3 regions of the Micromonospora sp. RL09-050-HVF-A genome follow, and region 3 is predicted to be linked to each of the others. Evidence: riboswitches for the same ligand, from Rfam matches in the RefSeq annotation. Region 3 holds a riboswitch; each other region holds the start of a gene.
What was found. Region 3 has a riboswitch for cobalamin ahead of cobN (cobaltochelatase subunit CobN). Riboswitches for the same ligand answer to the same signal wherever they lie in the genome.

Region 1 (6,143 bases), 630 kb from region 3:
GACCTGCTCTTCGCCTGACCGCAGGCGGCGTCCCACGGGTCGGCGGTGCCCCGGCGCGGACCGCTCGCCGTGCGGGCTTGGCCGACCCGTGCAATCCTCTGTGGACAGTGATCGTCACCTATCGACAGGAGACTTCCATGCGATCTCGGCTCCTCTCCATCGCCTCCGCGCTGACCCTCGCCGCGAGCGGCTCGGTGCTGGCCCTGATACCCGCCAGCCCGGCCAGCGCACACTGCGACGGCCACGGGCAGCACCCGGATCTGTACAGCGGCGGCGGGATCTCCTGGGGCGACGGGACCTTCATCCGCGCCTACCCCCACCAGGACTGCCAGCCCAAGGGCCAGGGGTACCCGAGTCAGAACATCGACGTCCACTGCGCCACGCTGACCGGTGACCTGTGGTTCTTCGTCCGCAACACCTCCACCGGGATCAACGGGTGGGCCCGCCGGGACGCGCTGCGCTTCTCGCAGACCGTCACCATCGACGACTGCGCCAACGGGCTCGCCCCGCACCGCGTGGCCTGACCGAGGCTGCCGGCCCGGCACGGCGTGCCCCTCGACGATTCGAGCGGTGCGCAGGTGTGACGGGACCCGGCAGCCCGGGGTGGACGGCAACCGCGTCCACCCCGGGCAGGCCGGACCCGCAGGTCGACCCGACGGCGTCAGGTCAACAGCGCCGGGCGCAGCTCACCACCCACGTTGATCGTGCCGACGACCCGGTCGCCGGTGAGGTCGAAGACGTCGACCGCCCGGTTGGTGCGCATGAGTTCCCGCACCGACGGCGGCAGCGGCGGGGGTTCCTTCATCGCCGCCCGGACGTCCCGGGTGGTGGAGATCAGCCGACCGACCAGCGACGCCCCGTCGTGGTCCACCCGGACCCGGCCGTACTCCCAGCCGCAGGTGGTGAGGTCGAGCACCTCGAACAGGCGGGCGAGCAGCGGATGCGGGTCGGTCGCCCGGACGAACTGCGTCGCCCTCGTCCCGACGACCGTGGCGGCGGCGGCGACGTGCACGTACGGGTGCAGGCCGCCCGGCAGCGCGAACAGCGGCCAGTGCAGCCGGCCACCGGCCGCCCGCCACAGTGGCCGGTAGTTGCGCCGGTCCACCGGGAACCGGTGACCGGTGCGCCGGTACAGCTCCGCCGTCTGGGCCGACAGGTCCGCGTGGGCCGCGTCGGCGAACTCGCCGACGATCCTGGCCGCCACCGCCAGGCCGTCACCGTCGTCGAGCAGGCCGACGATCCCCGCCACCTGGTCGGCCGGCGCGACGGCCACGTGGGTGCCGTACCGCTGCCGCACCTCGGCCGACAGCGCCGCCTGCCGGACCGGATCCTCCTGGACCTGCCGGCCCCCGCCGCCCAGCACCCGCCCGAGCCATCCCATGTCGCCTCGTCTCCGCCACCGTCACCGACCGCAGCCATGCTAGTGCGACCCTGCGTCAGAGATAGCTCACGCCGGTCAGTTCCTCGGCCGCCGTCCACAGCCGCCGGCCGACAGCGGGATCGGTGGCCTCCGGGCTGGCCCGCACCTCGGTGACCGGACCCCAGGTCTGGAAGAGCCGGGCCGGGCCGAAGAACTGGCCGCCCCGGACCGCCGGGTCGGTGGCGGCGCGCAGCTGGGGCAGCGCACCCCACTCCACCGGCTGGGTGGCCAGCAGGCCGAGCCAGGCGACCACCCGGCCACGCCGGCCCCGGTGGGCCATGGCCCGGGGGGTCAGGTTGGTGCGGGTGACACCGGGATGGGCCAGCACGCTGAGCACCGGTGCTCCGGCGGCGCGCAGCCGCCGGTCCAGCTCGACGCCGAAGACGGTGGTGGCGAGCTTGGACCGGCCGTACGCGGCGGCGCCCCGGTAGCCGCGCTCGCCCATCAGGTCGGCGAAGTCCAGGTGCGCGTTGCGGTGGGTGATCGAGCTGAGGTGGACCACCCGGGCCGCCCGCGCGGCGGCCAGGTTGTCCAGCAGCAGACCGGTCAGCGCGAAGTGGCCCAGCAGGTTGGTGGCGAGGTGCAGCTCGTGGCCGTCGACACTGGTGCGGCGCGGGCCGAGCAGCACCGCACCGGCGTTGTTGACCAGCAGGTCGATCCTCGGATGGGCGGCGGCCAGTCCCGCCGCGAACGCCCGGACCGAGGCGAGGGAGGCGAGGTCCAGCTCACGTACCTCGACGTTCCCGCCGATGCGCCTGCCGGCCTGCCGGCCGGCGGCGGTGTCGCGGACGGCGAGCACGACGTGCGCACCACGGTGGGCCAGCGCGGTGGCGGTGACCAGGCCGAGGCCCGAGTTCGCGCCGGTCACCACGGCGGTACGGCCGTGCTGGTCGGGGATGTGGTCGGCGGTCCAGGTCATCTGCTGCTCCTGAGCGGTCGGGGTGGGGACGCCGACGTTAGGGGCCACCCGGCCGGGCTCGGTCGTTCCCGGTCGCCTAGGTCCCGCAGTCCTACCCACCCCGGTCCGGGCCGCGTCACACTGGCCCCATGACCCATCCGTACGCCCGCGAACTCGGTGACTTCCTGCGCGCCCGACGCGGCCGGCTGCACCCCCGCGACGTCGGCCTGGAGCCGGGCGGGCGACGCCGGGTCACCGGGCTGCGCCGCGAGGAGCTGGCGCTGCTGGCCGGGTTGAGCACCGACTACTACCAGCGGATGGAGCAGGGCCGGGAGGTCCGCCCGTCCGACCACGTGCTGGACGCGCTCGCCGCCGCGCTCGCCCTCGACGACGAGGAACGCCGGCACCTGTTCACCCTGGCCCGCGCCGCCCGCCGGCCGGTACCGGCCCGGGTGGACCACGGCCCGGAGCGGGTGCCGGAGAGCACCCGACGGCTGCTGCGGGTGCTGGACACCCCGGCGGTGGTGCTCGGCCGCCACCTGGACCTGCTCGCCTGGAACCGGTGGGCGGTGGCGCTGCTCGGCGATCCGGCGGACCTCCCGCCGGGCCGGCTCAACATGCTGCTGCTGATGTTCGACGAGGCGGCGTCCCCGGTGCGGCGCTGCGCGTCCTGGGAGCAGCAGGCACTGGACTACATCGGCATGATGCGTGCCGCCGTCGCCACCGACCCCACCCATCCCCGGGCCACCGCGATCGTCGGTGAGCTGAGCATCCGCAGCGCCGAGTTCCGGCGGCTGTGGTCGCGGCACGACGTGCGCGGGTCGGTCAGCGGCACCAAGACCTTCCAGGTCCCCGGGGTCGGTGACATCGTCCTGGACTGGGACACCTACCCGCTGCCCGGCAACCCCGGCCCGGTCCTGCTGGTCTTCACCGCCGAGCCCGGCAGCGCCGACGCGGACGCCCTGCGGCTGCTGGCGTCACTGCGGGCCACCGACCGGTCGGAGGAGAGTTATCTGACACGCCGACGCGACATCTAGTGTTGCCTCTCCCCCATCCACGCCATATATGGTGTGCCACGCAGCTGGTTCGACCGGGCCCGGTGGTCCGGTCGAGGCAACAGGGAACCCGGTGGAAATCCGGGACTGCCCCGCAGCGGTAAGTGGGAACGACCGCCGTCATCGAGCACTGGACCGCCAGGTCTGGGAAGCGACGGCCAGTAGGCGACCGGCGACCCCGGTCACGCCCGCGAGTCCGAAGACCTGCCAGTGCGCCGTGCGCTGCTGCGCGCGGCGGTCGGAGGTCGCGCGGGACGACCGACGCCAGCACCCGGGCCGGCCGTCGTGCCGTGCCCGTTGGCGTTCTCCCGCGTCCGATGGCCATCGGTGACAGCGAGGAGAGGTCATGACGAACGTAGCGGAGCGCCCACCGTCCGAGGTCGACGGCGCGGAGTCACGCCGGCCGGCGATGCGGGTACGCAAGCGCGACGGCGACACCGAGCCGGTCGACGTCAACCGGATCGTCACGGCCGTCGCCCGGTGGGCCACCGACCTGGACGAGGTCGATCCGCTGCGGGTGGCCACCAGGACGATCAGCGGCCTCTACGACGGGGCGACCACGGCCGAGCTGGACAAGCTGTCGATCCAGACGGCGGCGGAGCTGATCGGCACGGAGCCGCAGTACTCCCGGCTGGCGGCCCGGCTGCTGGCCGCGTACGTGGACGAGGAGGTCCGCGGGCAGGCGGTGGAGAGCTTCAGCCAGTCCATCCGGTACGCCCACGGCCTCGGCCTGATCGCCGACGACACGGCGGCATTCGTGGCCCGGCATGCCCGGCAGCTCGACGACGCCGTCGACCCGGCCGGTGACCTGCGGTTCGAGTATTTCGGGCTGCGGACGGTGGCCGACCGCTACCTGCTGCGGCACCCGCAGTCGCGGCTGGTGGTGGAGACCCCGCAGTTCTGGCTGCTGCGGGTGGCCTGCGGGCTGTCCACCACGCCCGACGAGGCGGTCGGGTTCTACCGGCTGATGTCGTCGCTTGCCTACCTGCCGAGCTCCCCGACGTTGTTCAACTCGGGCACCCGGCACACCCAGATGTCGTCGTGTTTCCTGGTCGACTCGCCGCGCGACGAGCTGGACTCGATCTACGAGCGCTACCACCAGGTGGCGAAGCTGTCGAAGTTCTCCGGCGGCATCGGCATCTCCTTCACGCGGGTGCGGGGCCGGGGCGCGCTGATCCGGGGCACCAACGGCCGGTCCAACGGGATCGTGCCGTTCCTCAAGACCCTCGACGCCGGGGTGGCGGCGGTCAACCAGGGCGGCCGGCGCAAGGGCGCCGCCTGCGTCTACCTGGAACCCTGGCACCCGGACGTCGAGGAGTTCCTGGAGTTGCGGGACAACACCGGTGAGGAGGCCCGGCGTACCCACAATCTCAACCTCGCCAACTGGATCCCCGACGAGTTCATGCGCCGGGTCGAGGCCGACGGCGACTGGTCGCTGATCGACCCGTCGGACGCCCCCGAGCTGCCCGACCTGTACGGCGAGGACTTCGACGCCGCGTACCGGGTCGCGGAGAAGAAGGCGGTCCGCACGGTGAAGGCCCGGGACCTGTACGGGCGGATGATGCGCACCCTGGCACAGACCGGCAACGGGTGGATGACGTTCAAGGACCCGTCGAACCGGCTGTCCAACCAGACCGGCGTGCCGGGCAACACGATCCACCTGTCCAACCTGTGCACCGAGATCCTGGAGGTCAACAGCGACACCGAGACGGCGGTGTGCAACCTCGGCTCGGTCAACCTCGGCGCGCACCTCACCGGCGACGGCGTCGACTGGGACAAGCTGCGCGCAACGGTCCGGACGGCGGTGGTGTTCCTGGACCGGGTGATCGACATCAACTACTACCCGGCCGAGCAGGCGGCGGCGTCGAACCCGCGCTGGCGGCCCGTCGGGCTGGGGCTGATGGGTTTGCAGGACGCGTTGTTCGCGCTGCGGCTGCCGTTCGACTCGGCCGGGGCCCGGGAGTTGTCCACCCGGGTCCAGGAGGAGATCTTCCTGACCGCCCTGGAGACCTCGGCCGGCCTGGCCGAACGGTTCGGCGCGCACCCGGCGTACCCGCAGACCAGGGCGGCCCGGGGTGACCTGCACCCGGACCTGTGGGGGGTCGAGCCCACCCAGACCGCGCGGTGGGCGGCGCTGCGCACCCGGATCGCGGCGCACGGCCTGCGCAACTCGCTGCTCGTGGCGATCGCCCCGACCGCCACGATCGCGTCGATCGCCGGCTGCTACGAGTGCATCGAGCCGCAGGTGTCCAACCTGTTCAAGCGGGAGACCATGTCCGGGGAGTTCCTCCAGATCAACACCTATCTGGTACGCGAGCTGAAGGCGCGCGGCCTGTGGACGTCGGAGATCCGCGACCAGATCAAGCGGGCCGAGGGTTCGGTGCAGGGCATCGTCGACCTGCCCGTCGAGGTGCGGGAGTTGTTCCGGACCGCGTGGGAGCTGCCGCAGCGGGCGCTGATCGACCTGGCCGCCGCGCGGGCGCCGTACATCGACCAGTCGCAGTCGCTGAACCTGTTCCTCAGCGCGCCGACCATCGGCAAGTTGTCCTCGATGTACCTGTACGCCTGGAAGTCCGGGCTGAAGACCACCTACTACCTGCGGTCGCGTCCGGCGACCCGGATCCAGCAGGCCACCGTCACCGTCGCCCCGGTCGTGGCGGCCGACGCCGAGGCGTTGGCCTGTTCCCTGGAGAACCCCGAGAGCTGCGAGGCGTGCCAGTGACCACCGTCGACGAACCCCGCACCGCCGGGCGGCAGCTGCTGCTCGACC
Region 2 (6,143 bases), 1.2 Mb from region 3:
ACCGGCCGAGTGCGGTGGTGCCGACGGCGAGGTCCTCCTCACCGGTGTAACGGGACAGGACCACCCCGAGGGCCGCGGTCAGGAGCATCGACAGCGAGACCTTCTGCGACCGGGCGAGGTGGCGCGCGGTGGCACCGATCGATGCCGGAAAGACCCGGCTGAGGTGTTCGCCGCGGTGGACGGTGTACGGCGGTCGCGGGTGGTCCGCCGGCAGGTTCAACGCCGGCAGGCCCGACAGCTGGGACTTCCAGTAGGTGAGCTGCGCTTCGAAGGTGCCGTCTTCGAAGGCGACCCGCTGGGCCTTGACGAAATCGGCGTAGTCGGTGGCGGCCCGGCCGGCCGGGAGTTCGTGACCCTGCCGGATCGCCGCGTACGACCTGCGGATCTCGTCACTGATCAGGTTGATGGACCAGCCGTCACACACGATGTGGTGAATGACGATGGACAACAGGTGTCGTTCCGTTGCGACGCGGAACAGGCGGAACCTGTAGAGCGGGCCCACGGCCAGGTCGAACGGTGTCCGTGCCAGCGTGGTCGCCGCGTCGAGGGCACGTGTCTCCCCGAGTTCCCCCGCTGCGGTGGAGTCGTCGATCACGAGCGCCTGCTCCGGAGGAGCTGCGATGACCTGGTAGGGAACGCCGTCGTGCGCGTCGAAGCGCGCGCGGAGGATGTCGTGGTTCGCGACGACCCGGGTCATCGCGGTCTGTAGTGCCGAGTGATCCAGGTCGCCGTCGATCCGGTACAGCACGGCGACGTTGTACGTCGGTGTGCCGGGGGCGAGTTGGTCGAGAAACCACAACTGTTCCTGGGCGAACGACAGTGGCAGTTCAGCCGAATCCGTCGCGTGTGCCGAATTCACCGAGGCCTCGGTCACTACCTCTCCTTCCTACAGACACCCGCAATCTGTCGAAAAAGCGCAAACTCGTGTCGCGTAATCACAGAGATGTCAGTGCCCGGGAGCGAACCCGGCGCTGTTTCGCCACGAAGTGACCTACGGTGAATCAACTTGGACAGCGTCATCGGTCGGCGCCGGATATTGCTTCGATCTATTGCCACAGCTAGCGACCAGAGTATGACTGACGGTAACATTAGCGATGGGGTGCGTCAATACGTATTGCTGGCCGGCCGGAAGTTCGCCGGCGGGGGTTGCGGCTGATTTGAGCTGGTCCGCATGGCTCATGGTCAGGTGTCCGTAGCGCTGCCCATCATGGTGAACCGTCCCGTTTTCGGCGCAGTCGGCGGTCACTGCGCGTGGCGGACGCCCGGAGCGCGGTGCACCACCAGGATCCCGCCGGGGAACGGGGGCGGACCTGGCCGACCGGACAGCCCCGCAACGGCACGCCGACGCGCCGTCCGGCGTGGAGGCCGGACCGTCCTGCGGGATGCCGACCCCCTCACCACGGGCGGCAGCCGGCAATCACGGCGTCGCGTTCCCCGCCCGACGCCGGCACCACCCACGGCGCACGTGAGGAGAATTCCCTTCCGCATCGTGCGGACACGACCCCGAGTGGTGACCGGCGACAGCTTCCCGAACGAACACACAATCAGCCACGACACCATTCTCACCCTCGGGGGAAATTGGCAGGTTCTTCACGGCTGCCGCGTACGCCGGACTGCTAGCCTGCCGATCAGCGGAAAACGCCCGTCGACTCAGCGCGAAGGGAGCATCCCAGTCGTGACGACAATTCGCATTCTCGGCCACGCCGCACCATGGAGGACACTGTTCCTCGCCATTGCCGTCGCGGTGGCCCAACTGCCGGCACCCGTCGCCGGTGCCGCCGCCAGGGGCGACCGACCCGCCCTCCGTTGGCGGGCCGACGACGCGCTGTCGAGTTCCCGCTTCGCGCTGGCGGCGGCCACGGCGCCGGACGGGTCGATCTTCGCGATCGGGGGTGCCGACGCAGCTTCGGTCACCACGGTGGTGGAGGTCTACACGCCTCGGACGCGGCGGTGGAGGGCCGGCCCGTCGCTGCCCCGGCCCCGGTACCGCCATGCGGCGGCCACCGGCGGGGACGGGCGCGTCTACGCGATCGGCGGCAGCTCTCCCGGTGCCGAGGGAGCGTTCCTCAGCTCCGTGCTCGCCCTGACGCCGGGCGACGACCACTGGGTGCCCGTCGCGTCGATGCCCAGCGGACGGCAACTGCTCGCCGCGACGGCCGGCACCGACGGCCGGGTCTACGCCGTCGGCGGGGACCGTCGCGACTCGCTGTCCACCCTGGAGGTCTACGAGCCGACGGTGGACCGGTGGACCACCGCGGCGTCGATGCCCACGCCGCGCTACGAGATGGGGGTGACCGGCGGACCAGACGGGCGGATCTACGCGATCGGCGGCTGCGGGGACGGCGTCCTGAACGTCCTCGACGTCGTCGAGGCGTACTCGCCCACCACCGACACCTGGGCGACTCTCGCGCCGCTTCCCAGCCGGCGGTGTCTGGTCGACGCCACGACCGGCCCGGACGGCCGGATCTATGCGACAGGTGGCTGTGAACTGGTCACCGACCCTTCGGGAAGACCTGTCGACTGCGTGGACACCACCCGGGTGGACGCGTACTCACCCGACACCGGCACCTGGGCGACGGTCACCGGCACCACCACCGCCCATCGTGAAGGCGCGGCGGTCACCAGCGGCAGGAGGATCTTCGCGATCGGCGGGCACACCGCCGGGGTGGAGTCCGCGCGGGTGACCGCCCGCCGCCCGCCGGGGGCGTGGCCGGCCTGCGTCACCGGCACGGGTTAGCATCGGCGGCGGCATGATCGTGCGAGGTGCCCCGCGGGTGCGGGGAGAATCGGGAAGCCGGTGTGATTCCGGCACGGGCCCGCCGCGGTGACCGGGGAGCGACCGTCCAGGCGCGAGGAGCGCAGCCACTGGCCGTACGGCTGGGAAGGCGGACGGGTTGGCGTCGATCCGGGAGTCCGAAGACCGGCCTCGCGTCGACCGCCCGCCCGTCCGGGGTGGGCCGAGCGCAGCGGGAGCCTGCCTGTGGAACTCTACGACGCCATCCACCGCCGCCGGGACGTCCGGGCCCAGTTCACCGGGGAACCGGTGCCGGACGGCGCCCTGCACCGGATCCTGGACGCCGCGCACGCCGCACCCAGCGTCGGCTACTCACAGCCGTGGGACTTCGTCCTGGTCCGGGACCCTGCCATCCGTCGTCGGTTCCACCGGCACGTACAGGCCGAGCGGGCGACGTTCGCCGCCACCCTGGACGGCGCGGCGGCCGAACGGTTCGCGGGCATCAAGATCGACGGGGTGTTGGAGTCGACGCTGTCGGTCGTCGTCACGTACGACCCGCAGCGTGGGGGCCCGGCCGTGCTCGGGCGGCACGCCATCGCCGACGCCGGTCTCTACTCGGTCTGCCTGGCCATCCAGAATCTCTGGCTCGCCGCCACCGCCGAAGGGCTGGGCGTCGGGTGGGTCTCCTTCTACCGGGAGTCGTTCCTGGCCGGGCTGCTGGGCGCACCGGCCGGCATCCGGCCGGTGGCCTGGCTCTGCGTCGGGCCGGTCACCCACCTGGAGTCCGTGCCCGACCTGGAACGGCACGGGTGGCGTCGACGCCGACCTCTCGCCGAGGCGATCCACCACGACCGTTGGTTGCACAGCTGAATCCCCATTTTCCATCGTGGATGACAGCGCGCCTCGTCGCTGCAACACTGTTTTCGGTCGATCCCCCGCCAACTTCCTGAGTGCCCACTGATGGATTTTGACAGCGATGGGACAGCCATTGGATCTGCACAGGGTAGTAATCAGCCATCCTGAATCCTGCCCGAGACAGGTTGACTTCATTGTCACCGACGACCGGCACGGCACCGCCGCTGCACCGGCGGCCTTCCCCGCCGGACTTCGCTTCGGGGTTCACCGGTGACGCGAGGCGGTCGTTGTCGCCGCGGGTCACGGCGACCGATGGCAGCTCACGGAGAAACCAGCCCCGAGCGCCCGCCTGACTGCGGTCGGATGTCCCCCGGGCCGACGAACACAGCCTCGACGAGCGCGCTGAGTACGCCGACTCATGCCTGGTCGGGTCGGACCATCCACGCTGGACCACGTGACTTCTGAGGCGGCCGGTGCACGTCGGTGGGGTGGCCCGATCGTGGGGCTCCTGGTCCTGGTCTGGATCGGCGGGCTGATCGCGGCAGCCGTGTGGTGGCTGAGCATCGGCTTGGCGCAGTGGAACGCCAACTACGACGGCCGGCCCGACGAGCTGGTGGGCCTCGGACGCCAGGCGAGCCTGGCCCTACTGGTCGCCGCGTTGGTGGCGATCGCCGGCCCGGCAGTCATCGCGCTCGTCGCGTACCGGCTGCGGCTGGTCCGAACCGCGATCGTCTTCCTGGTGCTGACCGTCGTGATCGCCGTGCCCGCCCTACCGTTCGCCGCATCCGTCGGGCGGGGTCTCACTCCGGTGCCGGCAGACACGACGCCCGGCCCGCCAGGGCACTGCGTGGAACTCAGCGGCGGCGACAACCGCTGCCCGGGCGGCTGACGGGAGCGGGAGCAGCAGGGTGTGCCGGGATGACCGGGCAGGCGGCCCACCCGGAAACGACGGAAGGACCGGGGTGGTGCTGGCTTCCATCCGTCGAGGTGCCGGCCTGGCGTCGACCTGTCGGGAGTACGCGGGTCTCGACCATCACCCCGTGACAGGATCCGCCCGCCCTCCTTGCCTACTGGTCGTGACGGGCCTTGACCGCAGCCGTACGCAGCGCATCGATCGCACCCATGTTCAGCTCGGCCCAGCGTTTGAGCTCGCGCAACGGACCGACGAGCGTGTCGCCGAGCGCTGTCAACGAGTAGTGCACGGCGGGCGGACTCGTGGGTTCCACCCAGCGGCGGGCGAGGCCGGCGCCTTCGAGTTGACGCAGGGTGTGGGTGAGCATCTTCTGGGACACACCCGGCATGCGGCGGCGCAGCGCGGCACGAGCCGGACGACGTTCGTCGGTGGCGTCGCCGGGTTCGCCCACGTCCAGTCCCCCACGCGGATCTCGTCCGCCCTCCCCGAGGCCGACGCCTCCCCCGGGCCGACGTCGATGTTCTTCCTGCTGCCTGGAGTCGGCGAGGTCCTGCGTGTCAACGGCACGGTCACCTCCCAGCGGCGAGCACGGACCACGGTGGTGATCAGGCAGGCGTGGGTCCACTGCGCGCAGGCCATCCTCCGGTCCGGCCTGTGGCAGCCACCCACCCAGCAGACCGCGTCGGCCCCGCAGATCGCCCTCGACGAGCCGCTGGGGGCACCCGGTGTGGCCGAGTTCCTCGCCGCAGCGCCGTTCCTCGCACTGTCGAGCTGGGACACCGAGGGTGGCAGCGACACCAGTCCCCGAGGCGACCGGGGAACGGTGGTCCGGATCCTCGACGGTCGGACGCTCGTGCTCCCGGACCGCAGGGGCAACAAACGCGCCGACACGCTACACAACCTGCTGCAGGATGAGCGGCTCGCCTTCGCCGCGCTCGTGCCCGGCCGCAGCGGGGTGCTGCACGTACGCGGGCGCGGCGTGGTAACCGACGACCCGGCACTGCTACGGACCCTCGCGCTGCGCGGGCTGGCACCGCACGCGGCGCTCGTCATCGACGTCGAACACGCCGAGGTGACCGGCAACGACGCGGTGGCCCGGGCCCGGCTGTGGCATCCCGGCGCACACCTCGACCGCAGTGCCGCGCCGGATCTCACCATGATCGCGTTGGAGCACCTCGCCACGAACTCGGCGGACGCGCCGGGCGGGCCGCCTGCGGCACTGTTCAGGGTCATCGGCGCGATCCCGGGGCTGTCGCGGGCGCTGCGGGTGGTGATGCGCCGCGCCTACCGCTCCGCGCTGCGTAAGGAGGGCTACGCCGACATCGCGGACGGGCGACGGACCGACGGCGACCGGGCCGGAAGTCCGCTGCGGGAGGTGCGCATCGTGGAGATGCGCCGGGAGACGCCGAGCACCGTCACGATCGTCCTCGAAGACGCCGCCGGACGGCCCGACCACTTCGCGTTCCGGCCCGGTCAGTACTTCACGCTCGTCGTCGAGGTCGACGGCCGACCGGTCCGGCGGGCCTATTCGGCCTCGTCCGCGCCGGGGACGACGCGGCTGGAGGTCACCGTCAAGCATGTCGAGGGAGGGCGGCTCTCCAGCCACGTGCACCGGATGCTGCGCGTCGGGGACCTCCTGGG
Region 3 (6,143 bases):
GCCAGGATGTGCAGCCCGTCGCGGATCTGCACGTCCTTGACCTCGCACAGGTAACCGTCGAGGTGCAGCACGAAGTCGTCGAAGTCGTCGGCGTCGGGCATCGCCTCGGTGTGCAGGTCGTGGTGCAGTTCGGCGACGCGCACCAGCTCCCAGATCTGCCCCCGGACCACCGGCACCTTCGCCGGGTCGAGGGCCTGCACGGTGGCGTACTCGTCCAGCAGTTGTTCGAGTTTCGCCAGGTCGCCGTAGGCCTCGGCGCGGGCCATCGGGGGCACCAGGTGGTCGACGACGACGGCGTGCGCCCGCCGCTTGGCCTGGGTGCCCTCGCCGGGGTCGTTGACGATGAACGGGTAGACCAGCGGCAGGTCGCCGAGGACGGCGTCGGGGGCGCAGTCGGCGGCCAGGCCGAGGCCCTTGCCGGGCAGCCATTCCAGGGTGCCGTGTTTGCCGAGGTGCACCACCGCGTCGGCACCGAAGCCGCCGTCGGCGACCGGCGCGGCCAGCCACCGGTACGCGGCGAGGTAGTGGTGGCTGGGTGGCAGGTCGGGGTCGTGGTAGATGGCGATCGGGTTCTCACCGAAGCCGCGCGGCGGCTGGATCAGCAGGGTGACGTTGCCGAACCGCAGCCCGGCCAGGACGATGTCACCGTCGTCGGTGTAGAGCTGGCCGGGTGGCTCACCCCAGTGTTCCCGCATCCGGTCCCGCAGGTCGGCCGGCACCTGGTCGAACCAGCGCCGGTAGGTCTCCCCCGGCACCCGGGCCTCGGCGGCGGACAACTGTTGCGGGGTGAGCCACTCGACGTCGTGACCACCGGCGGCGATCAGTGCGTGGATCAGGGCGTCCCCGTCGGTGGGCGGGGGCGCGTCACCGAGGTGGTATCCGGCGGCGGCGAGGGCGGCGAGCAGGCGTACCGCCGAGGCGGGGGTGTCCAGGCCGACGGCGTTGCCGACCCGGGAGTGCTTCGTCGGGTAGGAGCTGAGCACGATCGCCAGCCGCCTGTCGGCGGGGGGCAGGTGCCGCAGCCGGGCCTGTCGGACGGCGATCCCGGCGACCCGGGCGGCCCGCTCGGCGTCGGCGGCGTAGACCGACAGCCCGTCGGCGTCGATGCGTTTGAACGAGAACGGCACGGTGACGATCCGGCCGTCGAACTCGGGGATCGCCACCTGCATCGCCGCGTCCAACGGGGACAGTCCGGCGTCGCTGCCGGCCCACTGGTCCCGGGTGCTGGTGAGGCAGAGCGCCTGGATCACCGGCACGTCGAGGGCGGCGAGCGCGCCGACGTCCCAGGCGTCCTCGTCGCCGCCACCGGAGGCGTCGGCGGCGACCGTCCCCCCGGCGGCGAGGACGGTGACGACGAGCGCGTCGCAGCGGGCGAAGAGGTCCAGCGGCCCGGCACCGGGGGTGAGCCCGCGCAGCGATCCGCAGTAGATCGGCAGCGGGTTCCCCCCGGCCGCGTCGACCGCGTCGGCCAGGGTGTGCACGAAGTCGGTGTTGCCGGCCAGCGCGTGCGCCCGGTAGAACACGATGCCCACCGTGGGCCGCCCGTCGCCGTCCGCCCGCCGCCCGTCCGGCCCGGCCGCCGGTTCCGCCGGGTCGATCGGGTCGACCGGGGCGGTCGGGTCGACCGGGGCGGTCGGGTCGACCGGGGCGGTCGGGGGTCGACGGTCGAGAATGCCGTACGGCGGGGTGGGGGTGGGCGGGTCGAAGCCCTCACCGGTGAGCAGGACCGTGTCGGACAGGAACCGGGCCAGCTGGGCGAGGTTTGCCGCACCCCCCTCGACCAGGTAGGACAGGGCTTCGGTGGCCACCCCGGAGGTCACCGTGGAGGCCGCCATCAGCTCCGCGTCGGGCACCGCCTCGCCGCCGAGCACGATCGTGGGGACGCCGGAGCCGAGCACCGCCGCGAGGCCGTCCGGCCACGCCTGCCGACCACCGAGCAGCCGTACGACGGCCAGGTCGACCCCGTCGAGCAGGGCCGGCACGGCGTCCACGTCGACCCGGGTGGGGTTGGCGAGCCGGTAGTCGGCGGCGCTGGCCCGGGCGGCGAGCAGATCGGTGTCGGCGGTGGACAGCAGCAGGATGCGCACGTTCGGCTCCGGAGAGTGACGTCCGGCTCGACCACAGGGCCGGGCCGAGCGGGGCGGGAGGGACGCCGGTCAGCGGCGGCGGAGGTACGACGCACCCGCCTGCGGCGGGGTACCCGGACCGGCCGTCAGCGGTACGTGGCAGGCCGACCGCCCCGGCGGCGGCCGGCGACGGTGGGAGAGGTGGGAGCACGCGGCGGCGCGGGCTCGACGGTGATGCAGAAATCACCGACCGTGATGGGGTCGGCAGTGACGCTGTGCGTCATCGGGTCCTCCTCGGGTGTCCACGCCCTGGGGTTCTCCGACGGCCGAAGTATCCTGGCTCCCGGATCGACGCTCACCCCCGGCCTTCCAACCGTGCACGCACGGTCGTGACTCACGAGGGGGGATCGCTCCCCGGTGACAGTGGCGGGACCGCGTCGGAATCGCACCGACTTCCTTCACTGCCGTCAGGCCGCGAATGCTGCCATACTCCTCACCCCGAGGTCAACGGTGGCCACCGGCCCCGCGACGGCACCGATCGACCCCTGTGGCGAGGCCGGCAGCCGCCCGCCCCGCGCATCCCACGGGTGGGTCCGGCCCCGCCCGACGGCCGACCCGCAGCCGCCCCGTGCGGCGCACCCGCAGATCCTCCGAGGCGACCCGCAACCCGCCTGAGGGAGGTCCGCCGGCCGCCACCAGCCGGTGCGGAGCCGATCGAGGCACCCATCCCGGGACCGACCGTCCCGGGACCGACCGTCCCGGGACCGACCGTCCCTGGCGGTCGGAACACCTCTCTCGCACCCTGTCGAGCTGATGACGTCAACGACTCGGGGTCGGCACGGTCCGACCCGACCGGACGGGCGTCGGGCCGGGCCGTCCCACCCGGGGGGACCGATCCGTCACCGTCATCAGCTCGAAAGGGCCCGCGACGACATACCCACACACCCCTGGCCCGCAGCCGCCGGCGCGGCCAACGGCCGCGCCCACCACCACGGCCGCACCCCACGGCCCGCCCCCACAGACACCCACCCCGCAGACCCCTGGCCACCCTCTACGCAGCGGCTGAGGGGTCAACGGAGGCGACGCTCGGGGTGGGTCCGGTTCCAGGCCCGCATCCGCTCCGGGTATCCGGTCTTCGCCGCCTCGTAGAGGGGCACCGCGTGCCGGTGGGCCAGCTTCGCCGCCGTACGTGGGGAGCCGGTGCGGCGGCGGATCCACTCCCCGTCGTGCGCGATCGCCACCACTGTGGTGTCGGTGGCGGTCGTCTCGGGTTCGAGATAGAACTCCACCCCCCGGTGGGCGGCCACGAAGTCCGCCAACGCGGTCAGGTCGTCCCGGGTGGCCTCCCGATCGAGCTTGGTCGGGATGCCCTCGTCAGCCCGGGTCCGTCGGCTGAACCAGCCCATCTGCCCGTCCTCTCCTCGGCGTCCCTCCAGTGGAACACCCCTGCCTGGCAGGGCGCTGCGAGCCCGGTGACAACCGGCTGGACGGGGCAGACCTCGACGCCCCAGGGCGTACGCGCCACGCCCGGGACCGTTCAGCCCAGGGCGGCCAGCTCGTCGGGGGTGAGTCGCAGCGCGGCGGCTGCGACGTTCTCGGCGAGGTGGGCCGGGTCACCGGTACCGGGGATGGCCAGCACGTGCGGGCCCTGGTGCAGCGTCCAGGCGAGGCGTACCTGCTGCGGGGTGGCGTCGTGGGCGCGGGCGACGGCGCGTACGGCCGCGTCGTGGTCGGTACGTGCCCCGCCTTCGCGGTTGACGCCGGTCAGGGAGAAGAACGGCACGTAGGCGATCCCCCGGGCACCGCACTCGCGGACCATGGCGTCCTGGTCGCCGCGGTTGTCCAGGGCGTAGTTGTTCTGCACGCAGACCACCGGGGCGATGGTCTGCGCCTCGTCGAGGTGGTCGACGCGGACGTTGGACAGGCCCAGGTGCCGGATCAGACCGGCGTCGCGCAGCTCGGCCAGCGCACCGAAGCGTTCGGCCACGGAGTCCGGCGCGGGCCGCTTGACGATCCGCAGGTTGACCAGGTCGAGGTGGTCGCGGCCGAGCCGACGCAGGTTCTCCTCAACCTGGGCGCGCAGCTGCGCCGGGCTGGCCTCCTCGCGCGTGCCGGTCGTCGGGTCGGCCCGGAAGCCGACCTTGGTGACGATGACCAGCCCTTCCGGGTACGGGGCGAGGGCGGCACGGATCAGTTCGGTGGCGTACCGGGCGGGGCCGGTGCCGACCTTCAGGGTGCCGCCCGGCGAGACGTAGAACGCGGCGGTGTCGATGTGGTCGACGCCCAGTTCGACGGCCCGGCGCAGGACGCGCAGCGCCCGGTCCCGGTCGGGGTGGGCGGTGAGCCGCATCGAGCCGAAGCCCATCCGGTGCACGGTGCGGTCGCCCAGGGTCCAGCGGCCCGCCGCTGCGGCGGTGATCTCAGTTGGCATCCGGCGACCCTAGCCAGCGGCGACGACCCGGCGTAACGGCCGCGCACCCGATACCGGTGCGGGCCGGGAACTGTTAGTTTTTCTGTACTGGGGCGGTGTGTTCCGACGGCCCGACGCCGGCCGGTGGACGAGTCGCCGGCACCAGGGCCAGCGTCGGGATCAGCAGCACCGGCACCACCAGCAGGGCATGCAGGATGCCGACGTGGTCACCGAGCAGGCCCAGCAGCGGCGGGCTGGCCAGGAACGACGTGTAACCGATCACCGCGACGACGCTGACCCGGGCGGGGGCGTGCTCCTCGTCGTCGGCGGCGGCGCTCATCCCGACCGGGAAGCCGAGCGACGCGCCGAGCCCCCAGAGGACCACCCCGACGACGGCCAGCGGGCCGGAGCCGGCCAGCACCGCCAGCAGCGAGCCGGCGGCGGCCAGCAGGATCGTGCCGATCAGCACCGGCACCCGGCCCCAGCGGTCGATGGCCACGGTGCCGACGGTCCGGCCGATGGTCATGCCGGCGACGAAGACCCCGAAGACGGCTGCCCCGGCGGCCTCGCTGACCCCGTAGCCGTCGACGAAGGCGACCGCCAGCCAGTCGTTGGCGCTGCCCTCGGTGAACGCCATCACCAGCACCAGTGCGCCGATGAGCAGGGTGCGCGGCTCCCGCCAGGCCGCGAGCAGGCCACCCCGGCGGGCCGACGCGGCACCGTCCGCGGTGGAGGCGGGCAGGGCGGGCAGGAAGTTCCGCGCCCCGAGCAGGGTGCCGCCGAGCACCACCGCCGCCAGCACCGCCAGGTGGACGGTGATCGGCACACCGAGCCGGGCCGCACCCGCGCCCAGCCCGGCACCGGCCACCGAGCCGAGGCTCCAGGCGGCGTGGAAGCGGGGCAGGATGGTGCGGCCCAGCCGTTTCTCCACCGCCGCGCCCTCGACGTTCATGCCCACGTCGCAGGTGCCGGAGCCGTAGCCGAGGGCGAACAGGCCGACCGCGACGCCGGGCAGCGAGCCGAGCGGGGTGGCGACGCCCACCCCGGCCAGCCCGACCGCGACCAGCACGGTGGAGGCGACGACGGTGCGGGCCGGGCCGAGCCGCTGGGTCACCAGGCCGGCGCTGGTCAGCGCCAGCACCGCGCCGCCGGACATGGCCAGCAGCAGCAGGCCGAGCCGGCCGGCGCTGAGGCCGAGCGCGTCGCGGACCGCCGGGACCCGGGAGAACCAGCTGGCCACGGCGAGGCCGTTGAGGGCGAAGACCACCGCGACTCCGGTACGGGCGGCCCGCACCACCCGGGGCGCGACGGTACGGGGCTCGGTGGCGGCGTTCACGGCAGTGCGGTCCCTTCGGCCGGGGGCCGTCCCCGGGGTGGGCACGACGGTCCTCACCGGAGATCTCACACCGGTTTCGTCACGGCCACAAGCACGATGTGCCCCTTACCGCAGCCCACTGCCCCGACGCCCCCACCCCCACCCCACCCCCCACCCCTCCCACTCAACGCCCCCGCCCCCGGCTTTCCCCGGTGATCAAGAGGTTTGCGTCACCTGCCGAGGATTTTCTGACGCAAACCTCTTGATCACCAAGCGGGGTACGGACCCAAGGGGGCGGGGACGGGGGTAGGGGGTGGGAGTGGGAGTGGGAGTGGGAGGGTCGGTTGTTTCG

Region 1: another riboswitch for cobalamin. It lies ahead of J7462_RS08335 (ribonucleoside-diphosphate reductase subunit alpha); the one in region 3 lies ahead of cobN (cobaltochelatase subunit CobN).
Region 2: another riboswitch for cobalamin. It lies ahead of bluB (5,6-dimethylbenzimidazole synthase); the one in region 3 lies ahead of cobN (cobaltochelatase subunit CobN).

The regions. Positions count from the first base shown of each region.
Region 1 covers NZ_JAGKQP010000002.1:1,889,283-1,895,425, forward strand. The annotation lists gene J7462_RS08310 (TetR/AcrR family transcriptional regulator) at 1-18, shown strand, start outside; gene J7462_RS08315 (hypothetical protein) at 138-524, shown strand; gene J7462_RS08320 (hypothetical protein) at 662-1,381, opposite strand; gene J7462_RS08325 (oxidoreductase) at 1,437-2,339, opposite strand; gene J7462_RS08330 (helix-turn-helix transcriptional regulator) at 2,468-3,355, shown strand; cobalamin riboswitch at 3,384-3,600, shown strand; gene J7462_RS08335 (ribonucleoside-diphosphate reductase subunit alpha) at 3,720-6,095, shown strand.
Region 2 covers NZ_JAGKQP010000002.1:40,981-47,123, reverse strand. The annotation lists gene J7462_RS00495 (amino acid adenylation domain-containing protein) at 1-874, opposite strand, end outside; gene J7462_RS00490 (kelch repeat-containing protein) at 1,676-2,737, shown strand; cobalamin riboswitch at 2,745-2,944, shown strand; gene bluB (5,6-dimethylbenzimidazole synthase) at 2,981-3,604, shown strand; gene J7462_RS00480 (hypothetical protein) at 4,044-4,478, shown strand; gene J7462_RS00475 (helix-turn-helix domain-containing protein) at 4,657-4,881, opposite strand; gene J7462_RS00470 (2Fe-2S iron-sulfur cluster-binding protein) at 4,858-6,143, shown strand, end outside.
Region 3 covers NZ_JAGKQP010000002.1:1,262,493-1,268,635, forward strand. The annotation lists gene cobN (cobaltochelatase subunit CobN) at 1-2,087, opposite strand, end outside; cobalamin riboswitch at 2,396-2,525, opposite strand; gene J7462_RS05885 (hypothetical protein) at 3,137-3,472, opposite strand; gene J7462_RS05890 (aldo/keto reductase) at 3,604-4,497, opposite strand; gene J7462_RS05895 (MFS transporter) at 4,571-5,812, opposite strand.